3 regions of the Bifidobacterium porcinum genome follow, and region 3 is predicted to be linked to each of the others. Evidence: riboswitches for the same ligand, from Rfam matches in the RefSeq annotation. Region 3 holds a riboswitch; each other region holds the start of a gene.

Region 1 (4,178 bases), 290 kb from region 3:
TTCCTCGTCATGCTCATCACCGGTGCGCTTCTTGGCGGGTACGAAGCCATGTCCATCGTGCAGCTCGAACAGGAAGCGATCACGCGCATCAGTTCGGACGCCGATACGAAAGCCCTCATCGGCGCAAGCGTCGACGGCCAAGCGTGCGACGGGCTCGAAATGGTCCACAACGGGCCAAGCCTTGCAGGAGCGGCCCGTGCTGTCGAAAGCATCACCGCGTCCTCGACGCCCGGCATGGAACTGCCCGCGTACGAAGTGACCCCGGGATTCATCAAACTGCTTGCATCCGGGCAGAAAACGGCGAACGCGGCATCGTCGTCTGCGTCCTCGTCTGCGCAACAGGGGGCGACATCAACGCAACAGGAAGTGAACGAGACCGCTGACACCTCGGGAATATGGATTTCAACCGACGTCTCGCATGATTTCGGACTGGTTAAAGGCAGCGTCATGCAAACCAACCGTGGCGATATGACCATCGCCGGCGTATTCTCCTGGCCCAACGACGGCCGCGACACCAGATTCGCCTATGCGGCGATGATCCCGGTTTCGGCATCCTCCGGCGAATTCACCGAATGCTGGGCGAAGCAGTGGCCTGTCAGCGAACAAACCAACGACCTGCTGTATTCCACGGCGATCGTTTCGGGAACGGGCGGAAACACGACGGTCGCGCAGGTCAACAAATCCTTCGACTCCCGGTACAATGCGTACTCCAGCTATAAGAACCGCATGACGGTATGGCTGCCGTACGTCTCGCTAGCGGTCGGAGTGATCGCCGGGGTGATTTCCGTGCGGCGCAGACGACTGGAATACGCGGGAGCCTTGCACGTAGGGCAGACCAAAGGCGCCCAACTGCTCGAAATGATCCTGGAGACGCTCATCTGGGCGGGGCTGGCGACCATAGCGTGCCTGGCGTTGCTGTGTGCCTACTGCTGGCGCATGTCCACCGACGGCTGGATGAACATCTTCATCGCCGCCTGCCGAATCCCTGCCACCGGGTTCGCGGGGGCGATGGCCGCGACGTTCCTCGCCGGGCTCAGCGTGCGGGAGTCCCAGCTGCTGCGGTTCTTCAAGAGCCGGTAGGGTTGGGGATTTGAGTGTGCGGGTTGGGTGCGGCAGGTGGGTACGCGGCGTGCGCTAGATAGGCGACTATCTCCGGATTTCTGCACGGTCGAGAGAACAGGAACGCCGAGATAACGCGGTTTATACGGTAAGTTGTGCGAGATGAGGTCGGGGTTGGCTGTTCCTGCGTGGCGTGGTTCGCGGGCTGTGGGAGATAGCTGCGTATCCGCGGTTTGCTGGTGTCGGGCGGGCGCGGGGGATGGGGGATGGCGCAGTAGTTTCGTCATGTTGTCTGGGTTGGGGATGTATGTGGCGTGATCTGTGTGACGTGGGTTGCGGGAAGTCCGGGATACGTTCGTATCTGCGGGTTGCTGGTGTCGGGTGGAGACGGGTTGTCGGAGATGATGTGGTTTATTGGTCAGGTTGTGTGGGTTGGGGATGTATGTGGATGGGCCTGTGTGACGTGGGTTGCGGGAAGTCCGGGATACGCGTGCATCTGCGGTTTGCTGGTGCGGGGGTAATGTGGGTTGTTGGAGATAGCGCGGTTTGTGCGGGAAGTTGTGCGAGATGGGGGTGGGGTTGGTGGTTCCTGTGTGGCGTTGCTCGCGGGGTGCCGGAGATGGCTGTGCATCTGCGAGTTGCCGGTGCCGGGCGAGTGCAGGCTGTCCGAGATGGCGTGATTACTGCGGACTCCTGCCCGAGTTGGAGGCGGAGTCGCCCGCTTCTGCACGGTATAGGGCACAGAAAACCTGAGATGCGGGCATATCGTGGGGCCGCCGTAGCGGTACGGGGACGATGCGTGAATCGTGCAAAATCATGGGGTGCCCCTAGACTGAACAACCGACACGGGGGCTTGGCTGAATGCCAGGCTGAGATGGGGGTTTCCTCCGACCGAATGAACGTGAACCGGGCAATGCCGGCGCACGGACGTCGCTCTTCCCGTGCCTGAGAACAACCGTTCAAGAAAGGCACAAATCATGACACAAGCCGCGAATACCGCAGCATCATCCACAGTGAATCTCAAGTGGCGCGTCGTCGATATCGCCGTCGCATCGGTGATCGGCGTGGCCAGCGCGCTGATCTATTGGCTGGTCGCCCTGCTGACCGCCGCACCTTGGACCGCACTGGACGCGGTCGTCCCCGGTCTGCCCGGCCTGTTCAACGGATTGTGGCTGTTCGCCGGGCCCTTGGCCGCCATCATCGTGCGTAAGCCGGGAGCCGCAGTGTATGCAGAGATCGTTGCCGGTATTCTTGAAGCGTTGATGGGCAACATGTGGGGTGGTCTCGCCACATTCCTGATCGCCTTGGTGCAAGGCGTGTGCGCGGAGCTCGCGTTCGCGATTGTGCGTTACCGCAAGTGGACCCTGCCAGTTGCCGCCCTGTCCGGCGCGCTGTCCGGGGTCGGATGCTGGGCGTACAGCTTCATCGAAAACCTTCAGGGCATCAATCTTGCCGGGTCGTACGGCATTGTCTACCTGATCACCACGGTGGTGTCCGGCCTGCTGATCGCCGGCATCCTCATGTGGTACCTGTACAGGGCAATCGCGCGGACCGGCGCGCTGGACAAGTTCGCTTCCGGGCGTGAAGTGCGCGGCATCAGCGCCTGAGAGACAACACCGTCTGAAATCACCGTCTGAAATCACCGTCTGAAAGCGTCATCTGAACGCGTCAGCGTCTGGATTCCGAGGCGTGCGGCGGAGCACCGATACGGCTTCGCAAGTCAGCGGCATAAGGCCCCCCACCAGTATGGGCGGGCGGTTTCGGGATCATCGCAGCGATATACCAACCCCTGCCGGGCATCATCGCAATCCGGCATCGCATAGGAAGACATCAATATGAGCAACAACTCTTCGAACGCATCCAACGCATCCGTCGCCACAGCGACATCAGCAGCCAATTCGGTCACCCCTCAACCTGAGGCAACCCCGGTCGCAGCACTACGCCCCAGCCTCAAGTGGCGCGTCGTCGATATCGCCGTCGCATCGGTGATCGGCGTTGCCAGCGCGCTGATTTTCTGGCTGGTGTCCCTGATTTATTCGCTGGGTGTCGGCGACCTGATCGGCCTGGTCATGCCCGGATTCCAAGGCATCTATAACGGTTTGTGGCTGTTCGCCGGCCCCTTGGCGGCGGTCATCGTGCGCAAGCCGGGCGCCGCCACTTACGCGGAACTGCTCGGCGGGGTCATCGAAAGCCTGATGGGCAACCAGTGGACGGGCATGGACACGTTCAGCACGTCGCTGATGCAGGGCGCGTTCGCCGAACTCGCGTTCCTCATAGTGCTGTACCGCGTGTGGAACGTGCCGATCACCATGCTGTCCGGCGCGTTCGCCGGGGTCGCCGTGTGGCTGCATGACATTTTCATGCGCGGCCAGGCGTTCACCGGCCAGTACATCACCATCTATCTGGTCACGTCCGTGATTTCCGGCATCGTATTCGCCGGCATCGTGGTGTGGTACCTGTATCGGGCGATTGCACGGACCGGTGCGCTGGACAAATTCGTATCAGGGCGCGAAGTGAGGGCCACCGCCTGAACCACGGCGGGGCTACGGTTCACGCCGGCAGAAGCGCCTGGCAGGCAACTGTTCAGGTGTGAAGCAATACAGAACAGCAGCAACAGCGGCACAGCGGTACGACAGCGCAACAGGCACGGCGGCGGAACCGAGGCCGGCGGACGGCGGTTCGCGATACAGTGGCGGACAGCGGTCGGGCAACGGTTCCGCGCCAGCGCATTTGAAGACGGCAGGACACAGGACGCGATGAAGTCAAGCGAACATGACAACAGCAGCACAATGACGGCAGTGTCGACACAACCGGCACGTCTCGAATTCCATGATTGGGGCTACCGGCATGCCTCACGCCGCCACTTCGCCGTCCGCGGCCTCAACCTGAGCATCGAACCCGGCCAGCGCGTACTGCTGCTTGGAGCCTCGGGCATCGGCAAATCCACCATTCTCGAAGGCGCGGCGGGACTGCTCGGCGGCGATATCGAAAGCATGAACACCGCCGCTAACGGCACCACCAGCACCATTGACGCAGACGGCGGGCTGACCGAGGGGAGTGTCACCGTCGACGGCACGCCCGTCAGTCAGGCCCGGGGGCGCGTCGGCCTCGTATTGCAG
Region 2 (4,178 bases), 980 kb from region 3:
ATCAACACCGTGTTCTTGTCGGCGGAACCGCTGCTGCCACCCGTCGTGGCATATCCAATCGAGTTGGAATACGTGACGAAACGCTCAAGCCGCTGGGTTGCCATCATTACCGTAGACGCCGATTGAGCACGCACCGCAGTCGAATTTGTAGACCGGAGGTACTGCATGACACTGGCAGTGAACACTGACGAGAACAAGAGGAATATACCGAGCGCCACCATGAGTTCCGTCAGAGAAACGCCCTTTTGCTTATCGGTGTTCCTCAGCTTGCGCCAACGAGATGCAAACTTTCCTGCTGATCCTTCATGCTTTGCATCACAAGATCTGCTTCGCATGCTTACTGTTGTCGCCGGCTGTTCAACATTGCTCATACCACTATCCATACTGTTCACCGCCTCACTTGCTCTTCAGGGTGTCGTCATTGCTGCCATCGAAAATCGCGGCAGTGCTGTACCAGCAAGTCTTGCCTTGATGCTGGCTGTCCGGCCAAGTGACGAGCACAACCACGCGGGGCATCGGCGAATAGGTCGGACTAGAAGCGGTACCAGTGTTGAACGGGCCGGTCGGGAACTTCGTGGCGTCCGCGATGGATGCTGCATCAACGGCTTTGTTGCCTTCGCCGACATATTTGTACGCACCGACAGCGCCGGATGAAGTCACCAGACCTTGCTTCGACGCGGACAGGCAGGAAGCCTCGGCAGACAGGCGATAACATTTGCCGACAACCGTGCATACGGTATACGTGGCGCCTTCCCTGCTGGTCGTTGGTCTCGACCTTGGCCTGGATCGCCGTGGCGCTCGGAGAATCATTCCACCCCAGATCCATGGTATCTGAAGCGTTCTCAATCACATTGAAATCGGTAGCCGCCTTGAGCGCCCCCTGCGCCCCCGACTTGGACATGCCCGACGTGAGCGTAGAGAAAATCGTGTTGCCTTCTTTGCCCTTCACGCTTTCCTGTACCTGCTCCAACCCGATTCGGCAAGACCAACCGCGATGGCACGCTGCTGGTGTGCGTAAGAAGAATGCACGACGGTGACGGCGAACTGGGCAGCCGCCAGTCCGACGAGCGTCAACATGCCAATCGCCACGATGACCTCAACCATGGTGAAGCCGCGCTGCATACGTTTGAGCAGCGCCCGCCTCCTACCGTATGTATGGCCCACGGTTGTTCCCCTCTCTTATGCCGGGCGTCAACCCGTGCCGGGAACTTGTTTTCTCTCTCGTTTTCCGTATTACCCTGCTGCCAGTCAATGACCGCCAGATAATAGGTGAGCCCCGCAAAGCCTCAACCCTGCAGGGCGAATTGATGTCACGGCTTATGCGGATGCCATTCCAAAGCGCCTGTGGTGCTCTCGTGCTTGTATTCGGAATCACCCAAATCGCTGCCCCCTCGACGGTGTAGCAATCACCGCCGTTGGTGTCGCTGTAGCTGATGGTCACCTTGATGGTGTTGTCTTTGGACACTGTAATGGGGATGCCGCTGATGGTGCCGCCGGCCTGCGTAAATGTGCATTCCTTGTCGCTGCATGTCGTCGAAGAATCATTGGTCTTCATCGTCAGCTTTTCGCCGTCTTTGAGCTTGGTCATGGCGGTGGCGATGGTCACCTGGGCGTTGTTGCACATCGTTCTGCACGGATGAACGCCATGCCGACTTACGCTGATTCAGATAAATAGGGACCGCCACCCATACGAAGAAGACCGCCGTCACCAGTTGAATGCTTTTTATTCCCCACTCGTATGGGACGCCGAGACGTGCTGGAATCGCGAGCAACAGCCACCACAACGGCGGGTGTCCTTCGTAATGCGGGCGTACCAGCAAGAGATCATGCCATGAGCAGTCGCAGGCGATCAACCATGATTGCGCCTCATCGAACCAAGGTTCGTGGAAGCACATCACCACGATGACAACGACTGCGTACACAGCCAACACGACCCATTGTCAACAACGCGACTGGCCGTTTTTCATCTTCACCGCCAGATGATGCATGAAGTCCTTCTCCTCTCAGTTTGCCCGGCCGTAGCGAGACGTGCGCGTTGCAACGTCGACCCCGATAGTGTGATCGCAATCCGAGCGAGACCGATCTACACCAACCACACATCCACGCCGGCGCAAGGCGACCGAAAGACAACCGTGTCAGTGTCCCGGGAGATTCAGTGCTGTCAGCAACGCCTGGAAAAGACCTACGTCATTCGGACTCGGCAGGACATACGTAATCTCTTAATATTATCCGGAACCCTGAACCTCAGCGGCGTGCAATCTGCACGCGCCAATCCGCCCCGAATCCACCCCGTGTCCTCGGGCGTCCATACGATGGCTCACATAATCCAATGCAGGGGAGCCTGCCGCAAGGCAAGGCTGAGAAAGGCACCGTGCCTGACCCTTAGAACCTGTTGGTTAGAACCAGCGTAGGGAGCAATGATGAGCACAGACGCATCACCAGATATCACCGGCAGTACCAGCGCAGCCCTGAACGGAACACCGTTGCCAGCGGACGACCCCGAGCGCCAGCTGATTGCGAAGGCTGTGCGCGAGGTGAAGGACACCACGCCGCTCGCCCAATCATTCACGAACTTCGTGACCGTCAACCTTGTCGCCAACGCGCAGCTCGCGGCAGGCGGCACCGCGGCGATGAGCTACCTGCCGGACGATATCATCGACACCGCGGCAATCGCCAAGGCCACCTACATCAACGTCGGCACCCTGCTGCCGTTTTTCAAGGACGCGCTCGGCAACATCGCGCGGTCGCTGCAAGCCATGCACCACCCGTGGGTGCTTGACCCGGTCGCCGCCGGCATCGGACGCACCCGTTCCGCCATTCTGTGGGCATTCCGCTCCGCTCCTCCGACCATCGTACGGGGTAATGCATCGGAAATCATCGCGTTAGCGGGAATCTGGGATCTCAACGTCCCATCCGCTGGTTCCGATACAGGAGCCAAGGAGGGAACCACACGACCGGCAGGCGTCGAAGCTGTCGATGACGTGGACAGCGCCACAAACGCCGCAATCGTGATGGCGCGATATTTGCGCAGCTACGCGCCAAATCACCGTGCCGCTGTCGCCGTGTCCGGCGCCACAGATCTTGTCACCGACGGAGACACCGTGTACCGGTTGCCCGGCGGCAGCTCGATGATGACGAAAATCACCGGTGCCGGATGCTCGCTCGGCGGGGTCACCGCCACCTATCTCGCCGTAGCCGATCCGCTTACCGCCGCGCTGGCTGCGAGCGCACTGTACAACCGTGCCTCCGAGCAGGCTGCGGAAGGCTGCACCGGACCAGGAAGCTTCCAAACCCGATTCCTTGACGCGCTGTGGAACGTCACCGCCGAAGACATCGCCGCATCGCCAATCATCGTGTCACATGTCCCTACGTCGCAAAACAGCGTATCTCCAGACACCGCAGGCACGGCCTGACAAGTCGCAATCGAACCGCGCCAAGCATGTAGACGTTGCTCCATAGCCAAGGAAACACATCCGGCATGCCCGCAACGCCGTCGCGGTGAGACCAGCGGCGAGCAATGCATACGCAAACGTAATCATCCCATCGCCATATTTAGGTGAGATATCGCTGATATTGAGCGAATGAATCGTTTGCATAATATCAATGCATTCGGCAGTAAGCCCCAGCACGATACTTCAGAACTGCAGAACCAAGGGTCACAATCGGCCCAATAACAGAAAGAAACACCATGACCAACTACCCCTACGCCTCCATGCGGGACACCTTCGACTTGACCGCCTACTGCATCCTCGGGTCGCAAGATACCAAGGGACGCCCGATCGGCGATATCGTCGATGACGCGCTGCAAGGCGGCGCCACCTTCATCCAGCTGCGTGACAAAACCGCAGATGCCAAACAACTGACCGAAACCGCACGGGATATCGCGCAGATCATCGAAGACAACGACAAGTCCGACACGGTCGCCTTCGTCATCGACGACCGTGTGGACGTCGTCTGGCAGTGCCGCAATCTGGGTATCAAGGTCGACGGCGTGCATATCGGGCAGGACGACATGGACCCGCGCGAGGCGCGACAGCTGCTCGGCGACGACGCCATCATCGGCCTGAGCGCGGAAACCGAAAGCCTCGTCAAACTCATCAACGAACTGCCGAGCGGCTGCATCGACTACATCGGCGCTGCGCCGCTGCATCCCTCCACCACCAAGCCTGATGCCATCG
Region 3 (4,178 bases):
GCATCGTATTCTGTAGCCGGGTCGAGGAAGCCGAAATTCTCGCAGAGAAATTCACCCACATCATCAACGAACAGGCGGAACGCCCATACCGGACCGCATGTCTAACAGGAGCCAGCAAGCCGAAAGAGCGCGAGCAGGTGGAACAAGCGCTGCAAGACGGCGAGCTTGATTACATTTTCACCGTCGACCTGTTTAATGAAGGCATCGACATCCCCGCAACCAACCAAATCGTGATGCTACGACAGACACAATCCAGCATCATATTCACCCAGCAGCTCGGCCGAGGCCTACGCAAATACCCAGGCAAATCATCAGTCGTCGTCGTGGATTTCATCGGCAATTACGCCAACAACTATCTCATCCCGATCGCCCTGTACGGCAACAGCGGCGACCGTGACCGCGTACGCAAGAACCTCAACAACCAAGCGCCGGGCTTATGCTCGATCAGCTTCGATCCCATCGCCCGCAAGCGCGTGCTTGATGCGATCGATCATGCCGACCTGTCCGACATGAGAAAACTCAGCGAACAATACCGGGAACTACGTCGCGAATTGAACCGGATCCCCATGCTCATGGATATCACGGCACGTGACACATCGCTTGTGTACACGATAGCCTGCAAATCGAAGAACTATCTGGCCTTCGTCCGTTCACGCGAACGTAGTCTCAGCACCAAGAACGGTGATCCAGATACGCGATTCCGGCTCGAAACAACAACCTCGGTCGAAGACGGAATGCTGACCATGCTGACCGATACGCAGCTGCGTGGCTTGCGGCCACACGAGCTGGTGGCGTTGACGGCGCTTGCCGGGATTGAAATGCCGTATGCCGTACGGGATATGGTTGGCGACCATGCCGACGTACTCTCGCAGGCCGGTAGCGTGGATGTCTTGGATGCCCCAACTTTGCAGCACTTGGTCACCAGTCTGTTCCCTGATTGCAGCGGCGATATCGCACAATGCGAATCGGCGTTGCGGGTACTCGACTATTCGTATTTCACCAGTGCAAACCGGGAGCGTTTCGGCGGCGTGCCGATGGTTGAACTGTCCGGGGATGGTGGAGCACGTCTGTCGTCCCGGCTGCGAGCCTCCTTGCAAGAAAACGCGACATTCCGCCAGTTCTTTGCGGACACCGTGCAGGCAGGACTGGCACAATGCGTCGGACGGTATGAAGAAACCCGCGTCACCGCAAGCAAACAGAGCCTGTCGCTGTCTGCCGTGTTCGACCACGGGTTCATTGTCGGGGAAAAGTATTCACTGTTTGATGTGATGCGGATGTGCGGCTGGAGCAACGAGCAGGTCCCACAGAATGTGGGCGGCTACCGTTACGACGCGAGTACGGGGACCATGCCGATTTTCATCAAATACGAGTCAAGCCAGTATCAGGACCGGTTCATTGACGACCAAGACATCGAGTGGTTCAGCAAGAACAACCGTTCCCTGCAATCGCCAGAGTTCCAATGGATTCGCAAAACCGACGGTGAACCCTGGCAGGATTCGCACTTCGTACCGGTGTTCATCCGCAGGAAAGTCGAAACGAAGGAGACGACGTACTACTATGTCGGCCGCGCCGCCTCGATCGAGGACTCGCACGAGGAAACCAATCGCGGCGCGAACAAGGACGGCGAAGAAATCCAGCAGCGCGTAGTGGTCTCCAATCTGCACCTGACCCACCCCGTGCCGCCGGATCTGCTACGCCATCTCACCGGTGATTCGGAGCAGTGATACCGGTCTTGCCGTTCGAATCTTCCTTCAAGCGGCGACCCGTCATTCCCCCACCCCATACGCGTACGAATCCTCGAAGAACGCGCGCTCGAGTCGCGCGACTTCGGGGAATACGGCGGCCTCCGGGCCGTCGACGCTCGCGTACCGGTTCACGAGCTCGATGAGATTGCCCACCCAGCGGCGAAACAGCTCGCCTTCATGCAGCTCCACCCAACCGCGGTGCGCCGGCACCTGCTGAACGACGCCTGTATCCACCGTGCGCTTAGCCCACGCCAGATACAGCCATTCCATCGCGCACATCAGACACAACAGCTGCGCGAAACTGCCGGTCGCGGCAATCTGGTCGAGATACGCGCAATATTCGCGGTTCGCCGGGGTTTGTGGCACGCTCGTCTGCTGCTGCTCGTCCACCCCGTATTCCTCAAGGAACCGCAGGAAATATGGCTTCTCCTGATCGGCGAAGAATTCGGCCTGCCGGTTGAGCATGTCCCGAATCTCCTGCGTCGGCGCCTGCACGGTCAGGCGTTCCAGCGTCGGCTGCGTAAAGAACGTGAAATCCTGAATCAGATAGCTGATCAGCACGCTGTCAGGCAGGGTGTCGTCCAGTAGTTCGTTGACGAACCGCGAATTGATTGCCGCCTGCCAATCCTCCGCGGCAGCCATGTAGAACGCGTCGGCCACACTGCCGGGCGTCGCTCCAAGAAACGCGTAATCGCCGCTTTTGCTTGCCGGCGCGAGCGGGACGTGCTTGGTCGCCGGTTCACGAGATGCGTCCTGCCCCACAGATTGCGCGGACGTGCCGGACTCGCCGGTTGGAGAAATGTTAGGTGCGGCCACCGCTTGAGAACCATGATTTGATTGAGCAGACGATGATGCCGTCATGGCAGTTCCTTTCCTTCGCCGGTATTACCCGGACAGGTTCACAGGGTCAGCGCCTTGCGCGCACTCTCAGCCGCGGACCCGCCGCAGCTCCCCTAGGTTGTCCAGCCACCCTACCTCAGCCACCCGGACATACGACCGTACAGACAAAAAGCACGCAAGCCCGCCGACGCCACACGCAACCGGCATCACTTCACCGGATTACACCCAGCTGATATCCGCTGCGTCGCTTTGCAAGTTTCTATAGTACGGTATAGAAAGTCGACAGATTTCACGACTTTCTATATCACACTATAGAAAGCTGTTCGTCTGAGATATTCCACACCAGTCGAAGCCCACGCTCCGCCACACCACCGAGGACACCATGACCGATATCGCTTCCGAACTTCCGCAGCACACACCAGCCTCGCCGTCAACGCCGGCACAAACACCGGTACAAACGCCAGCTCAAGTGCCGACACCCACATCGGCCGCAGTCGCAAGGGTTTCGCTGCCGCCATCCGGCTCGCTGCGGCGTGCGCCGCATGTGCACGCTTCCACGGCCCCCGGAGCACACCGACCGATGCGTCGCGCCGACCGCGAAGTCCGTTCCCCACAGCAGATCAAGGATATCCTCGACTCGTGCGAAGTCGTGCGCATCGCCTACCAGGACGCCGAGGGCCTGACCATCGTGCCGATGAATTTCGGATATCAATTCACTCTGGAGCGGTTCCCCCAACCCGAAAACGACCTTCCGGTCAGCTTGTCGGCGGACGGGACACCACTACCGCCGGATTTCGGCGAGCTTCGGATTTTCCTGCATTCGGCGCATGAGGGACGCAAAATCGATGCGATTCGCGCTGCAGGCAACGCGCTTCAGGTCGCTTTCGAACTTGACTGCGATCATCAGGTGCACGAAGGCCGCACGCCCTGCAACTGGTCGGCGTCCTTCCGCTCGATCGTCGGCACGGGCACGGCATCGGTGGTCACGGATCTTGACGAGAAAATCGTTGCCATGCAAGCCCTGATGAGCAAGCAGGCCGGCATGGATCACGTGCCATTCACCGCACAGCAGATGGCAAGCGTCACGGTCTGGCAAATCACTTCGACCAACTTCACCGGCAAAATCCACACCGTTCCGCGCCCGCACGGCGGTAAGTAATCGCCCTTGCGGCGTTTCCCGTCACCGCGTCCCCAACCTGCAATTTGGTATATCACAAACTAGTATATCGTAAGCTAATATATCGTGTGCTACTAATTTGATTCGTTGGGGCGCAAGGCGGAGTTGGGGGCAACTGCCGGCCAACCAGTCAAGACATCAGACTGCCAGTATCCGCCCAACCGCGCCCAGCTGACCGGCGCCCGTTCAGACAATCCCTGGGCAACGCCCCACCAGAGCAATGCGCACCTGGGCGATTTCGCGGTAACACCCATTCGACCAGCGCTCGCCCGGGCAGCAAGGCAACAATCCCCGGCAACTCACCCGAGCAGCGCGAGCAGGTCGTCCTTGGTAAGCCGGCTGATGGCGCTGCCACCGGTCGTCGAGGCATCATCAACGAACTTCGCCGCAAGATCGGACTTCGTACGCTGCAGGTT

Evidence for each region. A riboswitch is a leader RNA that binds a small molecule or an ion and turns the genes downstream of it on or off. The one in region 3 is predicted to bind thiamine pyrophosphate.
Region 1: it holds a riboswitch for thiamine pyrophosphate, as region 3 does, so the genes downstream of both, ACZ41G_RS05125 (ECF transporter S component) here and ACZ41G_RS06290 (TenA family protein) in region 3, are expected to answer to the same signal.
Region 2: it holds a riboswitch for thiamine pyrophosphate, as region 3 does, so the genes downstream of both, thiM (hydroxyethylthiazole kinase) here and ACZ41G_RS06290 (TenA family protein) in region 3, are expected to answer to the same signal.

Annotation. Positions count from the first base shown of each region.
Region 1 covers NZ_AP029603.1:1,296,144-1,300,321, reverse strand. The annotation lists gene ACZ41G_RS05130 (hypothetical protein) at 1-1,080, shown strand, start outside; TPP riboswitch at 1,895-2,005, shown strand; gene ACZ41G_RS05125 (ECF transporter S component) at 2,037-2,666, shown strand; gene ACZ41G_RS05120 (ECF transporter S component) at 2,895-3,590, shown strand; gene ACZ41G_RS05115 (ATP-binding cassette domain-containing protein) at 3,849-4,178, shown strand, end outside.
Region 2 covers NZ_AP029603.1:611,148-615,325, reverse strand. The annotation lists gene ACZ41G_RS02215 (PulJ/GspJ family protein) at 1-371, opposite strand, end outside; gene ACZ41G_RS02210 (hypothetical protein) at 397-660, opposite strand; gene ACZ41G_RS02205 (type IV pilus modification PilV family protein) at 946-1,122, opposite strand; gene ACZ41G_RS02200 (hypothetical protein) at 1,145-1,588, opposite strand; partial or broken gene ACZ41G_RS02195 (hypothetical protein) at 1,683-1,895, opposite strand; TPP riboswitch at 2,324-2,431, shown strand; gene thiM (hydroxyethylthiazole kinase) at 2,421-3,413, shown strand; gene thiC (phosphomethylpyrimidine synthase ThiC) at 3,689-4,178, shown strand, end outside.
Region 3 covers NZ_AP029603.1:1,590,683-1,594,860, forward strand. The annotation lists gene ACZ41G_RS06285 (DEAD/DEAH box helicase) at 1-1,724, shown strand, start outside; gene ACZ41G_RS06290 (TenA family protein) at 1,767-2,606, opposite strand; TPP riboswitch at 2,600-2,710, opposite strand; gene ACZ41G_RS06295 (pyridoxamine 5'-phosphate oxidase family protein) at 3,166-3,744, shown strand; gene ACZ41G_RS06300 (DEAD/DEAH box helicase) at 4,062-4,178, opposite strand, start outside.